Regions from separate parts of the Neobacillus sp. MER 74 genome, predicted to be linked through region 3. Evidence: riboswitches for the same ligand, from Rfam matches in the RefSeq annotation. Region 3 holds a riboswitch; each other region holds the start of a gene.
What was found. Region 3 has a riboswitch for cyclic di-GMP ahead of M3610_RS11250 (anti-repressor SinI family protein). Riboswitches for the same ligand answer to the same signal wherever they lie in the genome.

Region 1 (4,856 bases), on a different contig from region 3:
CCCGCGTATCACCTTAATTGATGAGACTTACTATATTAACTATACAGCTGTTTCTGAAAAAGGGATTACCACTGCTTTAGCGAAAACGGAGGATTTTGAGACGGTTGAAAGAATGGGAATTATTTTTGCCACTGAAAACCGTGACGTAACGATTTTTCCAGAGAAGATTAACGGGAACTACTTTGCCTTACAACGCCCAGTTCCAAAGCAAATTGGCCGTGCTGAGATGTGGACGGCGACGTCGCCTAATCTCAAACATTGGGGCGAGCACAAGTTTCTAATGGGGGTTGAGGAAGGCTGGCAATCGCTGAAAATTGGCGGTGGAGCGGTTCCATTCAAAACGGAAAAAGGCTGGGTTGAAATCTATCATGGTGCCGACCGAAACAATCGTTACACCCTTGGTGCGGTGTTGTTAGATTTAGAAGATCCAAATAAGGTTTTGGCAAAAACGAAAGATCCGATTCTTGCTCCTGAAGAGAGTTATGAAGTGGAGGGATTCTTTGGCAATGTCGTCTTTACATGTGGTGTCTTATTTGAAGATGAAATCGTGAAGATTTATTACGGTGGAGCCGATAATGTGATGGCATTGGCAGAGGTTCATATTGATGAAATCTATCGTGCATTAGAAATCTAAAAGTGAAAGCCTTTTTACAGAAGTCCTCTGTGAAAGGGTTTTTTTCTATAAATCGTAATTTTGTTCGCTGCTACTAAAATTCTATCCTTTCACACAAAATATCTACGATGGAAATTTATTCTTTAATATTTTTTAGATATTATCTTAAATTTTTCGGATTTTGAAAATGAATGAGAAATTTATAATTAAGTAAGAAACGTAGAAAATGTTTTCAAAGGAAGATTTATACGGGGAGGAATAAAAATGGTATCAAAGTGGTTAAAAAAGGGTTTTGCTCTTTCGATTGTTCTATCCATCCTTTTACTAGCTGCTTGTGGAGGTAATTCTGACAAGCAAGAATCATCAGATGGTTCGGTGGAGCTTACATTTTGGAATTCATGGTCTGAGGATAGCCCAGAGAATGATGTCATGCTAGAACGAGTAGAAGCATTCAAAAAAGCACATCCAGAAATAAAGTTAAAAATGGAATCTATTCCGCCGGATCAATATAAAACAAAGTTGAAAACACAAGCTGCAGGTAAGCAATTACCTGACATGATTCAAACATGGCCGGGTGCTGAGCTTAAACCATTAGTAGAAGGCGGCGTGTTAATGCCAATCGATGATATCGTTGACCACTGGAAGGATAAAACCATTCCAGCTGATACACTAAAGGATTATGCCGTTGATGGTAAGCAATATGCGATTCCTGGAAACAAAGTCTTCACAAGCATTATTTACTATGACAAAGATGTGGTAGCAAAAGCTGGGTTCAATGAATTCCCAACTACGTATGCTGATTTCAAAACATTAGTTAACAAGTTAAATGATCAAGATATTACCCCGATTGCTTTAGGTGTAATTGTCAATATTAATTTGAGCCAGAGTGATCACTTCAAAAGTGAGCCACTTTAATTTGTGTTATTTCCATATTTGCTAACCGGGGCGATTGCACTTGGTGTAACAGCGTATCAGGAAAAAATATCGTAACTTATCATCGTTCCTCATACCTAAGATGAAATATTTTTTGTATGCTAAATCCTCCCGCTTTATGGTGGATTTTTTGAAAACCTAGCATAAAACGGGAATAGCGAACTGGAATCTAGTACATTAAAACGTATTATATTATATTGATATGTACACTATTAATGAATCATTTGAATAACTAATTTAATCCAACCGAAAAACGCAAACCATAATGGAACACTTAAAGACGTCCCCCACAATAATCCTAATAAAAGATTCCCTTGCTTGTCCATGAAATCCACTCCTAGTGTTAGTTGTAGATAAATCTGGTAATGCACGGTTCCGTTTTTTAGTATATTTGTAAACGCTTTCAGTTTTCTTTTTTATATGATAACCAAATATTGATGGAGAATAAAGTAGAAATATGCAAATAACATGCAAAATATTTCGACAGATTCACTTATTAGACTTTTTATGTCAAGGGGGGGACCAATCTATTATTTACTATTTTTCAATTGGAACGAGAGTGCCTCTCCTTAGTGAAAGATTTTACGTAGGATAAAATAGACGATTCCCCATAAAGGAATGGATAAAAGAATCCCCCAAAGGCAGCCCCTGCCGAAATTTCTCCCATCTTCTTTCTCTGCCATATGTATCACTCCACTTCCGAAACAGGTTGCTTATCACTATTTAACCATGTATGGATGAACGGTTATATTTAATTCGTTCGATGAATAGTTACAAATTTTATGGCATTGTCGAACAGAATCATGTGTGAAAGGGTTTGCAATTGCCAGATTATTAACATATAAATAGGTTAATTGCTCTATTTATTACTAGAAACAATTAGTATATTATCAATAAAAACACATAGTTCGTACGAAAGGGCAAATCCATTGAAAAGTGGAGGCGCAAAACTAAAGGGGCTAAGGTTCTAAAACTATGCCAGCCAGCTGCCGAATATGATCACCTTACGACGGATTATGAATATACTCTGGGAGGTTACACTATGGTTATCTTTATTGCAGGCTTATTTGTTGGATCGTTCTCTATGCTTACAGTAATGAGTCTTATGGTTGCAGCTAAACGGGGAGATCGACTCCTTGAATCACAACGATAATTTGAAAGCGTTTTCTAAACAACCTCAACTTTTGGGGTTGTTTTTTATTTTTCGAAATAAGTTAATTACATATAGTGAAACAAAACGGAAGGGGAGAACGGGTCCAGCACTAGATTTATATTATGTTCATCCTGTCACTCACTTCATTTCCGAAAAACACTTCATCTTGTTTACGATTTAACTGAATATGTCGATAGAACTACAATGATACTATCGAAATATGTTGGAAAGTTTTTTTCGTAGGACTAATAGACTGATGCTATAATACTATTATCCTCGCTATATACTAAAATACCCAAATGAGGAAAAATCATGGAAATATCTATTGGAAATAAGTTTAGAGAGGAGGACCTAACATTTAATATTTTAAGGGAGAAAATACTATGTTACATATGAGTAGATGAAGTTGTTGTAAGTGAGAATCTCAAATAGGGTTGGGGTGGAATAATTGAAAAGATTTAAAAAAAGTATTTCGAAGGTAATTGTTGCGGGTATGTGTACCTTCACATTAATTCCAGGCAGTATCGGGTTCATTCAAGTAGTCCAGGCAGAAACGGTATCTGCAAATTGGCAGACAGTAGGAACTCCTGGTTTCTCTGCTGGATCAGTTAACAATACCAAACTTTTGATGGATGGAGAAGGTACGCTTTATGTAGGTTATCAGGATGGAGGAAATGACTACAAACCTACGCTTATGAAATACACAAACCAAGCGTGGCAAGCAGTAGGGAATCCAGGCTTCTCCAAAGGGTCTGCAAGTTTTGTATCCTTTGCACTGGATCCAGCAGGGACTCCTTATGTTTCTTATCAAGATGGAGCAAACAATTATAACGCTACTGTGATGAAGTATACCAGTGAGGGGTGGCAAGAGGTAGGAAAACCCGCCACTGGATGGGTGAACTCTACTTCCCTCGCGATTAATGCAAATGGGACCCCTTATATCGCTTATCGGGATTATGCCGAAAGTGAGAAAGTCACTGTGATGAAGTATACCACCGATGGGGGGTGGCAAGTAGTAGGAACACCTGGCTTTACACCAGGCTCAGCAAGGAATGCCACCATTTTATTGGATCCAGAAGGAACTCCATATGTCGCCTATCAGGATTATACAAACGGAGATAAACTCACGGTTATGAAGTATACCGGTCAGAAATGGGAAGTGGTGGGTTCAACTGATCCAACTGGTGAAACAGATTGGTTCTCTTTCGTATTGGATCAACAAGGGACTCCTTACCTAGCTTATGGAGATATTGATAACGGGTACAAAGCTACAGTGAAGAAATACACGGATGGTAGTTGGGAACTGGTAGGAACGCCTCTATCCAATGGTAGAATATCAGGTATTTCGATTGCTTTCAATCAACAAGGAATTCCTTATGTTGCCTATGGGGAAGGGACCAATGGATATAAAGCTTCGGTTAAGAAATTTTCAAATGGAACTTGGCAAACGGTAGGCACTTCAAACTTTTCTAATGATCAAATATATTATCCCTCCATTGGATTTGACAATAATGGTGCTACATTAGTTGCTTATCAGGATAGGGCAAATGGCGGGAAAGCTACTGTGATGAAGTTCATAGATCAGCAGCCATCTTCTGCTCCACATGTCAGCAATGTTACAGTGTCCAATAATCCTTCAAGTATCCCTGATACCGTAACAGTAAACGGGCTATCTGAAGGTGATGTGGTTAAGGTATATAATTCAGAAACCAATGGAACACAGCTAGGTCAATCTCAGCCAGTTACAGCAGGTTCAACCTCCGCTACCGTTACTATTAACCAATTAGGCAGCAATGGTGGAACGATCTATGTTTCAGTGACAGGTACAGGGAAATTGGAAAGTTCAAGAGTTGCCGTATCCTACAGTGAGGAAGATGCAACAGCCCCATCGACATCGATTTCCGTTGATCCTGCAACTCCTAATGGGAATAATGGCTGGTATAATACGCCAGTTTCGATTTCGTTAAAGGCTGAAGATAATCCTAACGGCTCAGGAGTTTCTAGCACAGAATACAAGATTAATAGTGAAGGTGCCTGGAATGAATATAATGGTACATTTGGATTATCCAATGATGGAGAATATAAAATTAATTATCAAAGTAAGGACAAAGCCGGTAATGCAGAGGAAGTTCAAACGCTTGATTTGAAACTAGACAC
Region 2 (4,856 bases), on a different contig from region 3:
ATAAATTATTTTTCAAGTATAGCTTTATTCTTGAATAGTATTCTTCAGTGTCCCAATTTTTTCAATTGTGACTGCCATTTGATCACCTGGAGATAAAAATTTAGGGGGCTTAAACCCTTTCCCTACACCAGCTGGTGTGCCAGTTGCAATAACATCACCAGGTTCCAGTGTCATTCCATCTGATAAAATGGAGATAACCTCTTCAATTGGAAAAATAAAATTCTTAGTATTTGAATTCTGTCTTAATTCTCCGTTTACTTTCGTCTCGATATTTAGGGAATTCGGATTATCGATAGAACTTTTATGAACAATGCAAGGTCCCATCGGACAGGTTGTGTCAAGGCTTTTGCCGATGAAAAACTGCTTGTGCCTTGATTGCAAATCTCGTGCGGTTACATCATTAATAATGGTATAGCCAAAAATGTAATCCAATGCCTTATCTTTTTTTATTGCCCGCCCCTTTTTACCAATGATGACGGCAAGCTCGCCTTCATAATCAAGTTGAGCCGTTATATTTTTGTGATTTAGGACCATTTCATTAGGCCCAATAACTGTTGTTGGTGCTTTTGTAAAGACCATAATATGTTCAGGGATATCGGCTTCACTCCCCATTTCAATCGCATGTTCTGCGTAATTTTTCCCGACACAAAAAATATTCTTACTTGGTCTCGGAATAGGAGCAAGCAAAGTTACCTGTTCAATTGGGACGAAAAAAGATGAAGTTTGTCCGCAATTAGTAACCCAATCCAGAACCTCTTTCACCTTTTCAATAAAGAGATCTCCTAAGTCGATACATTTAAGCAGGGAAGGAGGAAAACTTCTTATGCCCATTCTTGCTTCTTCAGCAAGGTTTAACAAAAGGACTGTGGCCTCAGTTTGGTCAAGCAATCCAACGAACAATTCATTGTTATATTCTAATGTCACAAATTTCACTCTTTTTCACCTCAATATGATTGTCTCACACTTATTATATTAAAAGAAATAACTCCCTCGAACAAATTTAATGAACAAAAAAGCCGAACCCTATTTAAAGGAAATTCAGCCCCTAACCATTCATAACTTAATGCCTCTTATTACCTGAGATTATTTAAACAATGACGCTGGAATATGAATCCCTGATGCCTCTAGGCGATCATAAAATTTGGGGCGGACACCAGTCGGTATAAGTTGTCCAATAATTTTCCCCTCAGAATTAATTCCTTTTTGTTTAAAGGAAAAGATGTCTTGCAGAACGATATTTTCTCCTTCCATTCCTTGAACTTCAGTAATATTGATAATTTTCCTTGTTCCATCCATTAAACGAGTTTGCTGGATAATCACATCGATTGCTCCTGCAATTTGCTCTCGAATGTCTTTAATAGAATTATTCAATCCTGCTAAAAGGACCATTGTTTCCAAACGGCTAATCATATCCCTTGGACTATATGAGTGCCCTGTAGCAAGTGAACCATCATGGCCAGAATTCATTGCCTGAAGCATATCAAGCGCTTCTCCACCACGGATTTCTCCGATAATAACACGGTCAGGTCTCATTCGTAACGATTTCTTGAGAAGCTCTCGAATCGAAATGGCTCTTTTACCTTTTATTTCGGAAGGTCGAAGTTCTAGTGAGATTACATGACCCTGTCCCAACTGAATTTCGGCTGCATCCTCAACCGTTACGATTTTTTCTTCATCAGGTATAAAATTGGAAAGGGCATTCAGAGTGGTTGTTTTACCAGACCTCGTACCACCGCTAACAAACATATTCAAGCGGGCTTTCACGCATGCATCTAGAAAAAATGCCATTTCCTCTGTCACTGTCCCAAAGTTGATTAGATCTTCAATTTTGTAGGGATCCTTTGAAAATTTCCTGATTGTAATGGCTGGTCCATTTAATGCAAGGGGAGGAATGAAGGCATTAACACGTAAGCCATTAGGCAGCCTAGCATCTACCATTGGCGAACTTTCATCGATTCTCCATCCAAGTGGGGCAAGAATTTTGTCTATCATTGTCTTGACATGTTCATTGTCACGGAATTGTATTGACGTTAATACCAATTTTCCTTTACGTTCACAGTACACCTGGTTAGGTCCATTTACCATAACCTCTGAAACATCTTCATCTAAAATAAGGGGATTTATGGGTCCAAAACAGGTTAAGTAGTCGATTAGTTTCCACCTCCATAAAAAAGAAATAGCCCCGCCTTTACCAAAGGGGGGATAGAATTCATAGAATATCCATAGATACATAGAACAACTATGCAGACATGAATATCCATTATGAAACACCCTAATCTTTCGGTAACTGGCTGGCTTAGTGTAAATGCACCTTAGCCCCTATAGCTTTGCGTCACTGATTTTCATCAGGTTTGCCTTTATCGAGAAACAGTGTTTATTTCCGACTGATCTCTTACTCATATAATAGTCCCTTTCTAAACAACCGAAAACCCAACTTATTTATTATTTTCTGTACAAGCAAATAGGTAATTATAACTATTTCTAATCGATCGTTCTACAAATGAATATTAAAAATCGTATACGATTCTTGATTTCAATAATTTTGGGCGTATCAATCACATTACCTTTACCCATACATAGGATGTAGAAGATACTATGAAAAAAGGGTGTTGAAAATGCCAGCAATTGTTGGAGTTGCACAGGTCATTACGCTTGGCAGCAGTTCTGTCTTCCATATTGGCGATGTATATAAAATTATGCCATTTTCTACCGCAAAAACATTTTCTGGCGCTGGTTCCTTTAACACTGGGGAAAGCTTACAACTTCAAAATAATGTAAGTTCCACTAATACAAGTGATTCAGATGTTTACGATCAAGGGATTGCACTTAATGCTTAATGAATGGGTGATTTTAAATGAACTTTTATATCCAGCAGTCCATTCAGATTAATTTCATAAAAATTGGCGGGATTACCAATTCCTCAGTCTTACAAATAGGTAGTGCTGGGATTATTAAACCGATGGCTCATTTATATAATACTGGCGGATTTACTGGACCTGCACCACAAACAATCAAATCTTCAGGCTCTTTATTAGGGACACCATCAGTTCCCCTACAAGCCGCAGTAAGAAAACAGGATAAATAGGCCGCCGATCTTATGATAATCAATACGTTTATTGGAGAAATAATTGTGAGGTGATTACATGTATCAGGATTATTCCCAATATCTTCAATGGCTGCAGATGTGTATTCAAGCTCAGGAGCAAAGAATTCAGTCTTTAGAGAGCACTCTCCAAAAAATGCAAGCAGAAATCAAACAATTATATGAAAAACAGGCCATCCATGTAGACAAAATTGAGTATAAATTTGATCAACTAAAGGTAGAGACTCTTGAAGGTACGTTAAACATTGGTCTAAATCCATCCGAATTAGCAGGAATTGAAGACTTTGCCGTACAAAATCAATCCTTATCCACCCCAATATCACCAAAAGATCAAATGCAAAGATCAATGAAAATCGAGGAAGCCATTTATAGATATTTAGAATCGGATTTACCTGCTATGGTGGAAGCTACTCAGAGAGAATTGAACGTTCTGCCAAATGACGAGTATTTAGCATTTATAAAACAAGACATCATTAAACAGCTTCCGAGTAGGATAGAACATCATTTAAACACCCATCCTGCGGACAATCGCACGATTGCAGATACCCCTTCAGATGATTTAATTATTGAAGCATTAAAGAAGGAGATACAAAACGGGGTAATGGTCTTTTTTAGTAATTTACCTGATAACCTGAAAGGGATGCATACAGAATGAACTTTGTAGTTTATAACCGTGAACTCTTTGTCCAAAACATCAAAATCACCGGGGTGGCAAGTTCCTCGTTAGTAATGGTGGGAGATACAGAAACAATCCAGTTAGCCTCTACTTTTGATACCCCTGCGGAATCATTAATTATAGGTCCTTTTGTTCCGCTATCACCGGAGTGAACAACATGCTGCAGAGAACCTCTTGTGTAGATACAATTAATATTAAAATCGTCTCTTTTTCCTCTACGGTACAGATAGGGGATTCCTGTATTATCAATGGTCTTTCAAGAGCACTCGCGGTCCAAAGGGAGAGCGAAGTGTTTTATGGAAATGAAGGGGATTTATCCTCTTACCAGGTCTATTCCGAACCTATTCCATTTCTCCCTATTAATGAATCTTTCACATATTCCCGTCAAAATCCTAACCCACTAATTAAGGTTGGCCGAATTGATATTACGGGGATATCTTCAGCTTCCCTCTTGCACGTTGGAAGCTGCAACCATGTTTCCATGGAAGCTAGAATTAAACATATTCGACAGTTATATCCCAGTCCTAGAAATAGCGAAAACGAAGGAGAACAGGGACAAAGATAAATGCATAAGTTACTCATAAGGATAAAAGTAACTTTTCTAAAAAGGATGTTTGTTATGCCAGCGATTATCGGTCCCGTCCAAATCGTTAACGTAGGTGGCGGTATTGTTCAATTTGGCGATACTGTATATATCTCTCCAAAAAGTGCCTCTAAGACAAATGCAGGCTCAGGTGCATTTAACACCGGGGGAATCGTCGTAACGAATTCTGGATTAAGTGGCACCAATGTACTTGATACGAACTTAATCGATCAGCCAATTGTGGGTAATAATTAAAAAAATGACATAAACCATAAGATGGTCTATGTCATTTTTTATTGAATTAATCTCTTTCAACCTTCAAAATATGAGCCCCATCAAAGAAAAACAAATACCGCTCATTGACCTTCCTTTTCCAGATTTGTTCAATTGCACGGGTATATAAGTTAATTTGCATCTTATAGCGGTTTTCAAGAATTGTCTTGGCTTGGTCAAACCCGCCTTTATAGCGATCAGTTATCCGATCTGACTTATAA
Region 3 (4,856 bases):
CGCTCCCATGCATGCGGGGTTGGTGAACCTTTTCCAGAATTAGTTTCCAAAGCAATGGTACTTCTACGAGCTAACGCTCTCCTCAAGGGTTTTTCAGGAGTCAGACCTGTTGTCATTGAAAAATTATTAGAGTTAGTAAATCAGGATATCATTCCTGTTATCCCACAGCAAGGTTCTCTGGGGGCAAGCGGTGATTTAGCCCCGCTTTCTCATCTTGCACTGGTTTTAATTGGCGAGGGAGAGGTATTTTACAAAGGGAAGCAAATGGCGGCTTTTGACGCACTCCAACAAGAGGGAATTTTGCCTTTAACCTTGGAGGCCAAAGAAGGTCTAGCCCTTATTAACGGGACACAGGCGATGACAGCTATGGGTGTGATCGGGTATTTGGAGGCTGAACAACTAGCACATGAAAGTGAGCTAATTGCAGCTATGACAATGGAAGGGTTAAATGGAATTATTGATGCATTTGCGGAAGAAGTTCATGTTGCTAGGGGTTATAAACAACAAATTGATTCAGCCGCAAGAATCCGTGGTTATTTAAGTGATAGTTTATTAACTACACAGCAGGGCGAGTTACGAGTTCAAGATGCTTATTCTCTCCGCTGCATTCCACAGGTTCATGGTGCATCGTGGCAAGCTCTGGATTATGTGAAAGAAAAATTAGAAATTGAAATGAACGCGGCAACGGATAATCCATTAATCTTTGATAATGGGGAAAAGGTGATATCTGGGGGGAATTTTCATGGACAGCCGATTGCTTTTGCAATGGATTTTATGAAAATTGCCGTGGCTGAACTGGCGAATATTTCGGAAAGACGGATTGAAAGATTGGTTAATCCGCAGTTGAATGATTTACCAGCATTCCTTAGTCCTCAACCTGGTTTGCAATCTGGGGCAATGATCATGCAATATGCGGCAGCAGCACTGGTATCAGAGAATAAAACACTTGCCCATCCAGCCAGTGTTGATTCCATCCCATCCTCTGCTAATCAGGAGGACCATGTAAGTATGGGGACAATTGCGTCAAGGCATGCCTATCAAATTATCCAGAATGCACGAAGAGTTGTGGCAATTGAACTAATATGTGCGATGCAGGCCGTGGAGATTCGCGGGATTGATAAAATGGCTGCAAATACTAGAGTGTTTTACGACAAGGCACGCGAACAGGTAGCATCCATTAAACAAGATAGGGTATTCTCAAAGGATATTGAAAAAGCTGCTTATTGGCTTAAGTCAATCGATTTTTCACCATTTATTAGAAACTTAAGGATCGAAAAGGGACAATTCTAAAAATGAATTCTTAAAAAATAAGAAAGATAAGTTTTTGAACTTAGATTACTGTTTAGCTCCAGCGCCCTAGCGGCTAGTGTCCTTCGCTCTCCGCCCTACGATAAGTCAAGCACGAATGCGCCTCCGGCTCTTCGTGTTTCCTTTATCTCAGTTGGAGTGCTCCAGGCCATACGCCGCTGACCAGGGCGCTTGCGCTTTTCTTAATAAAAAGAAGGCGTGAGATGCTCACGCCTTTTATTCTGTCTGATCATTTAGTAATCGGGCAGTATCTCCTCGATACTCATCCTCGTTTTCTACACGATTTTTAAACGCTTCACGTACAACTAGGAATTCTTCGTCACCAACAGCTTCTTTCGCGTGTTTTTCTGTTAAACTGCCTTCCGGGAAGTTTCCTGGATGGTTTTTCTTTTTATGTTCAAAATGTTCTCCACGTGCCAATTACAACACTCCTTTCGTCTACGCAAGTATCATTCCCGAAACAGAGTGAAATAATTACTTTTTTAATTCCTTCCACAAAAAAGAAAAAGCTGAATGACAGAGGAATCCTTTTAATAGATTCAATCTTCACCAGCTTTTTGTTTGGTGGAGTCTGGCTTGCATATGCGATCCAAAAAATACCCTGCAAACACAATAAATGCAATCGGAATTGAAAAATTCAACACATGGATAAAGGTCATTGTATGAAATCACCACCTATTCTATAATATTAATAATATTCAGAAAATAATTTTGTTTTTTACATTATATGCCAATTTTCATAGTTTAGACAAATATTTAAGTTATATGTTGGAAAAGTATTTTGGTTTTGGTTAACGGAGGGAATAAACAACAAGGTTTTTTCCAAAAATTCACTATTTTGACAGATGGTGTTTGGATTAAAAGTCTTAATTGGGATATTTTTGTAGAAATATGGTATAATTTGCTATAATTAATTGTGTGAAAATTTAATCAATACGACAAATTACAACAACCAACTAAAATAGGACTAGATATAATATCAATAACGATTAAGTAAATTGTCCTATCGAATTCAGTGACTTAAGTTTTATTAAATGTCAGAAAAAGGCAAACCTGTTGAAAAGCAGGGACGCAAAGCCGAGGGTCTAAGGCAGGTTTTTTGCTAGGATGGCCGGGCTACCTGGAATACATTCTGTATTTTAGGAGTGAGTATAGTGGTTATTACGAAAAATGAATTTGAAGTAATCGATCAGGAATGGATTGCACTCATATTGGAAGCAAAGGACTTAGGGTTATCCATAGAAGCAGTTCGTGATTTCTTGGTCACAGAGAGATGATAAGACACACAAGGAAGTACAAAAAAAGCATTCTACACAAAAATAACTTTTTTGTAGAATGCTTTTCTTTTTCAATAAGATTGTTTTATTTCTACTTATCATTTTGATTAATTCGCCATTTGTTAAATTCAAGGAAATCTCGAAATTGTTCCTTAGAAACGCCCGAATTCATTGCGTCCTTGACTAGATTCATCCAATCAATATCTAGTTCCTCTTTATTAATCTCTTCATGTATCAAGTGATCCACAGGAATATTTAAAACAACAGCGATTTTTTCTAGAAACTTTATAGAAGGATTCTCTTGTTTGTTATTTTCAAGGTTACTTAAATAAGATTTAGCCACACCTGCTTGAGCAGCAAGTTCGGAAAGTGACATCTTTCTATCTAAGCGAAATTTTTTTACGCGATCACCAATCATTTGTCTCACACCCAATTATTATTCACTCTACATTAATTCTATCAAAAAGAATAAGAAAGCACCATATTAAGAACAAATTAATAAGGAAAATATGTACTTTATGAAATAATATAGATAAAGTATTTTTGAAAAAATATCAGGATAGAGTTATATTAAAAGTGTTGCCTATTGCGGCATGTTTTATAATTTATTAGTGGTATGTTTTTAGTCGAATAACAATTTTGATTTGCATACATAAAAATAAATAAAAAGGAAGGGGACCCTACAATAATGATTGTCCTTAAATCACAACGTGAAATAGAAGCAATGAAAAAGGCAGGGGAAATTCTAGCTGCCTGTCATAAAGAAATAGCTAAATTGATTAAACCAGGTATTACCACTTGGGAAATTGATGCCTTTGTGGAAGAATTTCTTAAGAAAAAAGGTGCGACTCCAGAACAAAAAGGCTATAAGGGCTATGAATATGCGACATGTGCAAGTATAAATGACGAAATATGCCACGGCTTTCCAAGGAAAGAACCTTTAAACGAAGGGGATATTGTGACGGTAGACATGGTTGTTAATTACAACGGTGCGCTAGCTGATTCTGCCTGGTCATATGCAGTTGGAGACGTGTCAGAGGAAACGGAGCGTTTATTAAAAGTAACTAAGGAAGCGCTGTATAAAGGGATTGAACAGGCCGTTGTCGGTAATCGAATCGGAGACATTGGGCACGCAATTCAAAAATATGTTGAAAGCGAAGGATTTTCGGTTGTAAGAGATTTTATTGGCCACGGAATTGGCGCAGTAATTCATGAGAAACCGGATGTTCCTCATTATGGACTGCCAGGCAAAGGGGCAAGAATCAAAGAAGGGATGGTCTTTACAATCGAGCCCATGGTTAATGTAGGACGATATCAAACAAAAATGGATCTCAATGGCTGGACGGCAAGAACTATTGATGGAAAATATTCAGCCCAATACGAGCATACCCTTGCCATTACCAAAGAAGGGACTGTCATCTTAACTGAACAAGATTAACAACAAACAAACCCGTTATGTGCATAACGGGTTTTCGCTTTATTTCTTTCGAAGGCTTCCAAGTTCTTCAACTAATGCTTGCATTTCATTAGGACTAAACGAATTTTTTCTTTGGACCATATCATAAATCTCTTTCAGTTCCTCGTACATTTCTTCATCAAAGTGTGAAGGTTTAATCGCACCAAGGTTCAAGACTTTTAACTTTTCCTTTATTTGTTCAATCATAAATTCAACATTTTCAATCGACTTTTCAGATAAATTCATTTCGGTCATCCTTTCCGAATAATTATTATGTTCATCTTTTCATGTAAGAAATTATATGTCAATAAAAAAATCATTAAAAGAGAATATGGACTTGCATGCACTCCGTCTATCTAGGAAAATAAAAATATGCAGGTTTTGGTATTTTTTACATGGGGTACTATTGATAATAACAAGGATTAAAGGAGACGTTAACATGACACAGAAAAACCAATTTTGGCGCGGAATGATACTCGGGGCCATTGCTGGCGGGGCCATTAGCCTTTTAGATAAACAAACACGTGAAGTGATGAAAGCAAACGTACAAAAAAATACATCAAGACTTACCTATGTTTTTAGAAATCCTGGTGAAATTGCGGAGAAAGTTAAGGAAACAGCTGAAAAAGTCAAGACAACCGTAAAGCAGGTTAATGAAGATATCTCCTTTATCACAGATAAGGTAGTAGAATTACGCGAATTAACACCTCAGGTAACTGACATGATAAAAGAAACGAAGGATACTTTCTCGAAGGATGATGAGGCGCTTCTTTTAGAGGAAGTGGCAGTCGAGGAAGATAAAATTGATTAAAAGG
Region 4 (4,856 bases), on a different contig from region 3:
AAGCACGTAATGAAGATTGTTTCATTTGACAATCCAATGTGGGGAGCGGATGTTGACACGCCTGATGACTTTATGAAGATGAAACAGTATTTTGATTCAAAACCTAATGAGGAGTGAAGAAATGGCACGTGTATTATTTATTAATGCCGGTTCAGAAGGGCATATCAATCCAACGATTGGAGTTGTACAAGAACTTGTTTCGTGTGGGGAAGAGGTCGTGTACTTTACAATTGAAGATTTTCGAGAGCGGATTGAGAAGACGGGAGCAACAGTGCGTACGTTGGACGGTCAAAAATTTATACAGGCCTTTATCAAAGGTGGTAGAAGTTATTTACCAGAAAGGATTAACGGTCTTCTACATACGGCAGATATTGTTATACCTAGTGTGCTTGAACAGATTGAAGGTGAGCATTTTGATTACATCATCCATGATTCCATGTTTGGTTGTGGACGTTTACTTGCCCAAATCCTAAATCTTCCGTCCATCAATTCTTGTACATCCTTTGCGGAGACAAAGGAATCATTCGATAAACTCCTGGAACGGCTTTCAAAAAATATTCCTACAGAAACGGCTAAGGAAATTAATGATGAATATCAACGCCTGACAGCTATGATAAAGGAAAAATATGATGTCGAGATTGCTTCTCCTTACGAAGTTTTTTGTAATCCAGCCCCACTCACAATCGTCTATACAACTAGAGAGTTTCAACCTTCTGGAGAAGCATTCGACCAAACTTTCAAATTTATAGGTCCTTCCATCTCCACACGATTAATGCAGGATGACTTTGACCTTGATACGATCAAAGGAAAAAGTCCCATTTACATTTCTCTTGGGACAGTTTTTAACCGTGCCATTGATTTTTATAAACTTTGTTTTGCTGCATTTGGAAATAGCGATCAAACGGTTGTCATGTCCATAGGGAAGCAAACTCCATTAATTGATTTAGGAGACATCCCTCAAAACTTTATTGTAAAAAATTATGTTCCACAAACGGAAGTGCTAAAACAGAGTAAATTATTTATCACACATGGTGGAATGAATAGTACCAATGAGAGTTTCTACTACGGGGTTCCACTCATTGTAATCCCACAAAGCGCGGACCAGCCGATTATTGCCGGGCAGGTGGCCAATCTCGGAGCCGGTATTACATTACCAATGCAAGGCTTGACTGCTAATCAACTTCGTGATGCCGCAGATCATGTGTTAAACGATCCATCTTTCCTTAAAGGTGCTTCAACTATAAGAGAATCGATTCAAAAATCGGGTGGATATCACCAAGCGGTTGATGAGATTTTTGCTTTTAACAGAAAATACGTTATATAAATATAGTTCATATTATTTTAACTACATTAAATACTTAATGTAAAATGATAGGGGAGGAGTGATTTCAAATGAAAGCACAAGTGATTAAAAAATTTGGTGATCCATCTGTTTTTGAGATGGCTATGGTTCATAAGCCTGAAGCAATTCCTGGGCATGTTGTTATTCATGTAAAAGCAACAAGTGTAAATCCAATTGATACAAAAGTTCGGTCTGGAGCGGTATCTGCAATTGCACCAGAATTTCCAGCGATATTACACGGCGATGTATCTGGAGTAGTTGTAGAGGTTGGAGACGGAGTATCAGAGTTCAAGATTGGTGATGAAGTCTTTGGTTGCGCAGGTGGTGTGAAAGGAACAGACGGTGCCCTAACTGAATATATGCTTGCGGATGTGCAGCTTCTAGCTGTTAAACCAAAAAATTTAACGATGGCACAAGCAGCGGCGCTTCCTCTCGTAACGATTACAGCATGGGAGTCACTTTATAATCGTGCGAATATTCAAAACGGCCAAACGGTCCTTATTCATGGAGCTACAGGCGGGGTAGGTCATGTCGCCATTCAACTCGCAAAGGTAGCTGGAGCAAAAGTATATACTACAGCTTCATCTGAGGAAAAATTAAACATTGGACAGCGTTTAGGTGCAGATGTGGCCATTAATTATCGAGAACAGTCAGTGGAGGAGTATGTAAAAGAGCATACAGATGGTAAAGGGTTTGACATTGTGTTCGATACGGTCGGTGGCGAAAACCTTGATCGATCTTTCCAAGCTGCTGCCACTTACGGAACCGTATTATCCATCGCAGCGCGCTCAACGCATGATTTGTCACCTCTGCATGCTAAGGCACTATCATTACATATTACCTTTATGATTTTAAAAATTATGAATAAGGAAAAAAGGCAGGAATATGGGAACATATTACGAAAAGTAACGAATCTTGTAGAGGAAGGGAAACTTCAGCCTTTAGTAGATGAAACGGTTTTTGATTTTGATCAAGTAAATGAAGCACATACTTTTTTGGAATCTAATAAAGCAATTGGAAAGATTGTATTGATAAATAAATGGTAAAATTGTATTTTTTCTAGAATAAGATTTGATTCTAATTGAAGAGCATTACTGGATTTTTGTTGATAGCAGACTCAAAAAAGCAATAAAAAAGTGTAAATGTCTGTGTTAATAAAGATTATGGGAGAAACTAGTTAAAATAATGAAGGTATATAAGTTAAAGAATAACTTTAAAGGTTTAAAAAAGGGAACACAATTCTATTTGATTGCTGAATCTGAATTTATTGGAGTAAAAGATTTTGTTTTAAGAACGGAAGACTTAGCTGTCAGGATTTCAATAAATGAAAGGGAACTTCATAAAAATTTTATTTTGTTGAAATATGGTTGAAGGAAAAAGGATGCTATATAGAAAAATCAGAGCTGCCAATTTTGGCAGCTCTTCTAACAACATCCATCATATTAAGAAATCAAAAAACTCCATTCAGGACCATTGTAATATTATTGGTTAACACTCTTTTTGTTATTAGAAAGATGCCAAGTAAAGAAGTGCTTAATCTTCTCCTCTTTTTTTAGAACTTCGCAAAAAACTTCCGCTGCATATTGATTAAAGAACGAACAAACCATTCCATCTTTTTGTCCACAGCAACTATATAACGAAAATCTTTTAAATTTTAAATTACTAAAATGATGATACATTTCATAGTTAATATATCCGTTTGGATAAAGATCAACAATTAAATGAAAGTAAGGGAAGGCATTCTTCACTTCAGGCTCTAAGTCCATTTTATCCAAATTTAATTTCACATCAATAAGAAGACGAATACAATCGTCTAGTTCTTGAACTCCCCAGTCTTGATCTAGTATTGCATATTCCAAATTGATTTTTTTCATAATCTAGCCTCCTAAAATAAGTCCTATTTTAGGCAGCCCAGCCATCATAGTTTTAAACCTTAGACCCGAAGCTTTGCGTCCCAATCTTTCGAAAAGTTTGCCTTTATCTATAAACGATATGTAAATTATATTACAATTTTTTCAAAAATTACAAAATAAAGTTCTACAAATACCGACGTTTTATGAAAAAAATTGGAAACAAATTCCCATTTCAAAGATATTGTGAGTAGGTGGAAGAAGGGATTCTTGCCAGTAAATCGAATATTTAATTGTCGGAATATTAAAAATGAATGGTGGTGGTTTTATGTCTTCTCCTAGATCTAGGTTTGAAATGATTAATGGAATGGAAGTTCATTTTACAGAATGGGGAGATCCACAGAAACCAGCTGTGGTTTGTTGGCACGGTTTAACTCGAAATGGGCGAGACTTTGATATTTTAGCCCGCCATCTATCCCAAAACTATTATATCCTTTGTCCGGATACAATTGGGCGGGGATTGAGCCAATGGAGTTCTTCCCCTGAAAAGGACTATTGTTTTGAAAACTACAGTAACCTGGCGATTCAATTATTGGACCATTTAGGAATCGAACGGGTCCGATGGGTTGGGACCTCAATGGGTGGAGCCATTGGAATGCGTATTGCTGGAACGCCTAATCATCAGAACCGGATTTCACATTTAGTTTTAAATGACATTGGAGCAGGTGCTTCTGAAAATGCTGTACAGGATATTGAAGGCATTAAACGAATTATTAGCTATGTAGGGAATCCACCGCAATTTAAAACCTTTAGTGAATTAAAGAAGTATTATCAAACCATTTATACCACATTTGGTCTTTCGAATGAAGAGGAGTGGAATGATTTTACCCAATACTCATGTAGAAGAAGAGATGAGGGTGGAGTGAGTCCTGATTATGATCCAAACATTGCTTTGCAATTTCAGCACACAGAAGATCTAAACTTATGGAACTACTGGAAAGCAATTCAATCAAAAATATTACTCATTCGAGGAGAAATATCCGACGTTCTACCTCTCGATGTTGCAGAAAAAATGAAGCAAAAACCAAACTGTCAAATGGTAACGATTCCAAAACTTGGTCATGCCCCAGCATTAAATACTAAAGAACAAATTACCGTCATTGAGAATTTTCTTCGGTAAATTGAAATTTTTTATCTATTGAATTAGGGATGGATACCAAGGATGTGGCTATGCAGGTTTAGTTTAAATATTTTCAATCGAAAAAGCCGAGCATCTTAGTTTGAATTGGGATGCTCGGCTTTTTTTCTTTAGATGGTTTTAAATACATTAACATTTAAGGAGAAATGTCCCACAATACTGTGAGCCCTAATTAATAGTAGAAACTTCTATTTTATCATTTTTATGAATATTTTCCGTGCCGGCATCCAATGCAGTCTTGTAATATAAGCATTTATGCTCGATGACTTCCATGGTTTTTTTTAGTTCTTCCATTTGTGCTTCTACATTCGCTTTTCGTTCCATAAACATGTCATATCGTTGTTGCAAAGTTGAATCCCCATCAGAACACCAATCAATAAAATTTTTAATCTCTTTAATCGGCATCCCAGTGGATTTTAGACATTCAATTACTTTTAGAGCGCCGATATCGGATTCTTTAAACATT

Region 1: linked by a shared signal. The riboswitch ahead of M3610_RS24840 (DUF3789 domain-containing protein) and the one ahead of M3610_RS11250 (anti-repressor SinI family protein) in region 3 are both predicted to bind cyclic di-GMP.
Region 2: linked by a shared signal. The riboswitch ahead of M3610_RS03345 (TadA family conjugal transfer-associated ATPase) and the one ahead of M3610_RS11250 (anti-repressor SinI family protein) in region 3 are both predicted to bind cyclic di-GMP.
Region 4: linked by a shared signal. The riboswitch ahead of M3610_RS23690 (hypothetical protein) and the one ahead of M3610_RS11250 (anti-repressor SinI family protein) in region 3 are both predicted to bind cyclic di-GMP.

The regions. Positions count from the first base shown of each region.
Region 1 covers NZ_JAMAUV010000029.1:21,093-25,948, reverse strand. The annotation lists gene M3610_RS24850 (glycoside hydrolase family 130 protein) at 1-634, shown strand, start outside; gene M3610_RS24845 (ABC transporter substrate-binding protein) at 878-1,528, shown strand; cyclic di-GMP riboswitch class I at 2,456-2,540, shown strand; gene M3610_RS24840 (DUF3789 domain-containing protein) at 2,589-2,699, shown strand; gene M3610_RS24835 (OmpL47-type beta-barrel domain-containing protein) at 3,148-4,856, shown strand, end outside.
Region 2 covers NZ_JAMAUV010000001.1:674,590-679,445, forward strand. The annotation lists gene M3610_RS03340 (fumarylacetoacetate hydrolase family protein) at 25-933, opposite strand; gene M3610_RS03345 (TadA family conjugal transfer-associated ATPase) at 1,084-2,232, opposite strand; cyclic di-GMP riboswitch class I at 2,280-2,366, opposite strand; gene M3610_RS03350 (spore germination protein) at 2,616-2,837, shown strand; gene M3610_RS03355 (spore germination protein GerPB) at 2,855-3,085, shown strand; gene gerPC (spore germination protein GerPC) at 3,144-3,758, shown strand; gene M3610_RS03365 (spore gernimation protein GerPD) at 3,755-3,931, shown strand; gene M3610_RS03370 (spore germination protein GerPE) at 3,937-4,344, shown strand; gene M3610_RS03375 (spore germination protein) at 4,399-4,617, shown strand; gene addA (helicase-exonuclease AddAB subunit AddA) at 4,664-4,856, opposite strand, start outside.
Region 3 covers NZ_JAMAUV010000005.1:141,574-146,429, reverse strand. The annotation lists gene hutH (histidine ammonia-lyase) at 1-1,290, shown strand, start outside; gene M3610_RS11255 (hypothetical protein) at 1,525-1,728, opposite strand; cyclic di-GMP riboswitch class I at 2,345-2,432, shown strand; gene M3610_RS11250 (anti-repressor SinI family protein) at 2,463-2,585, shown strand; gene M3610_RS11245 (helix-turn-helix domain-containing protein) at 2,677-3,003, opposite strand; gene map (type I methionyl aminopeptidase) at 3,274-4,023, shown strand; gene M3610_RS11235 (DUF1128 domain-containing protein) at 4,063-4,287, opposite strand; gene M3610_RS11230 (YtxH domain-containing protein) at 4,481-4,852, shown strand.
Region 4 covers NZ_JAMAUV010000025.1:8,518-13,373, forward strand. The annotation lists gene M3610_RS23675 (nucleotidyltransferase family protein) at 1-117, shown strand, start outside; gene M3610_RS23680 (macrolide family glycosyltransferase) at 122-1,324, shown strand; gene M3610_RS23685 (zinc-dependent alcohol dehydrogenase family protein) at 1,393-2,388, shown strand; gene M3610_RS23690 (hypothetical protein) at 2,824-3,216, opposite strand; cyclic di-GMP riboswitch class I at 3,245-3,328, opposite strand; gene M3610_RS23695 (alpha/beta fold hydrolase) at 3,521-4,372, shown strand; gene M3610_RS23700 (MerR family transcriptional regulator) at 4,559-4,856, opposite strand, start outside.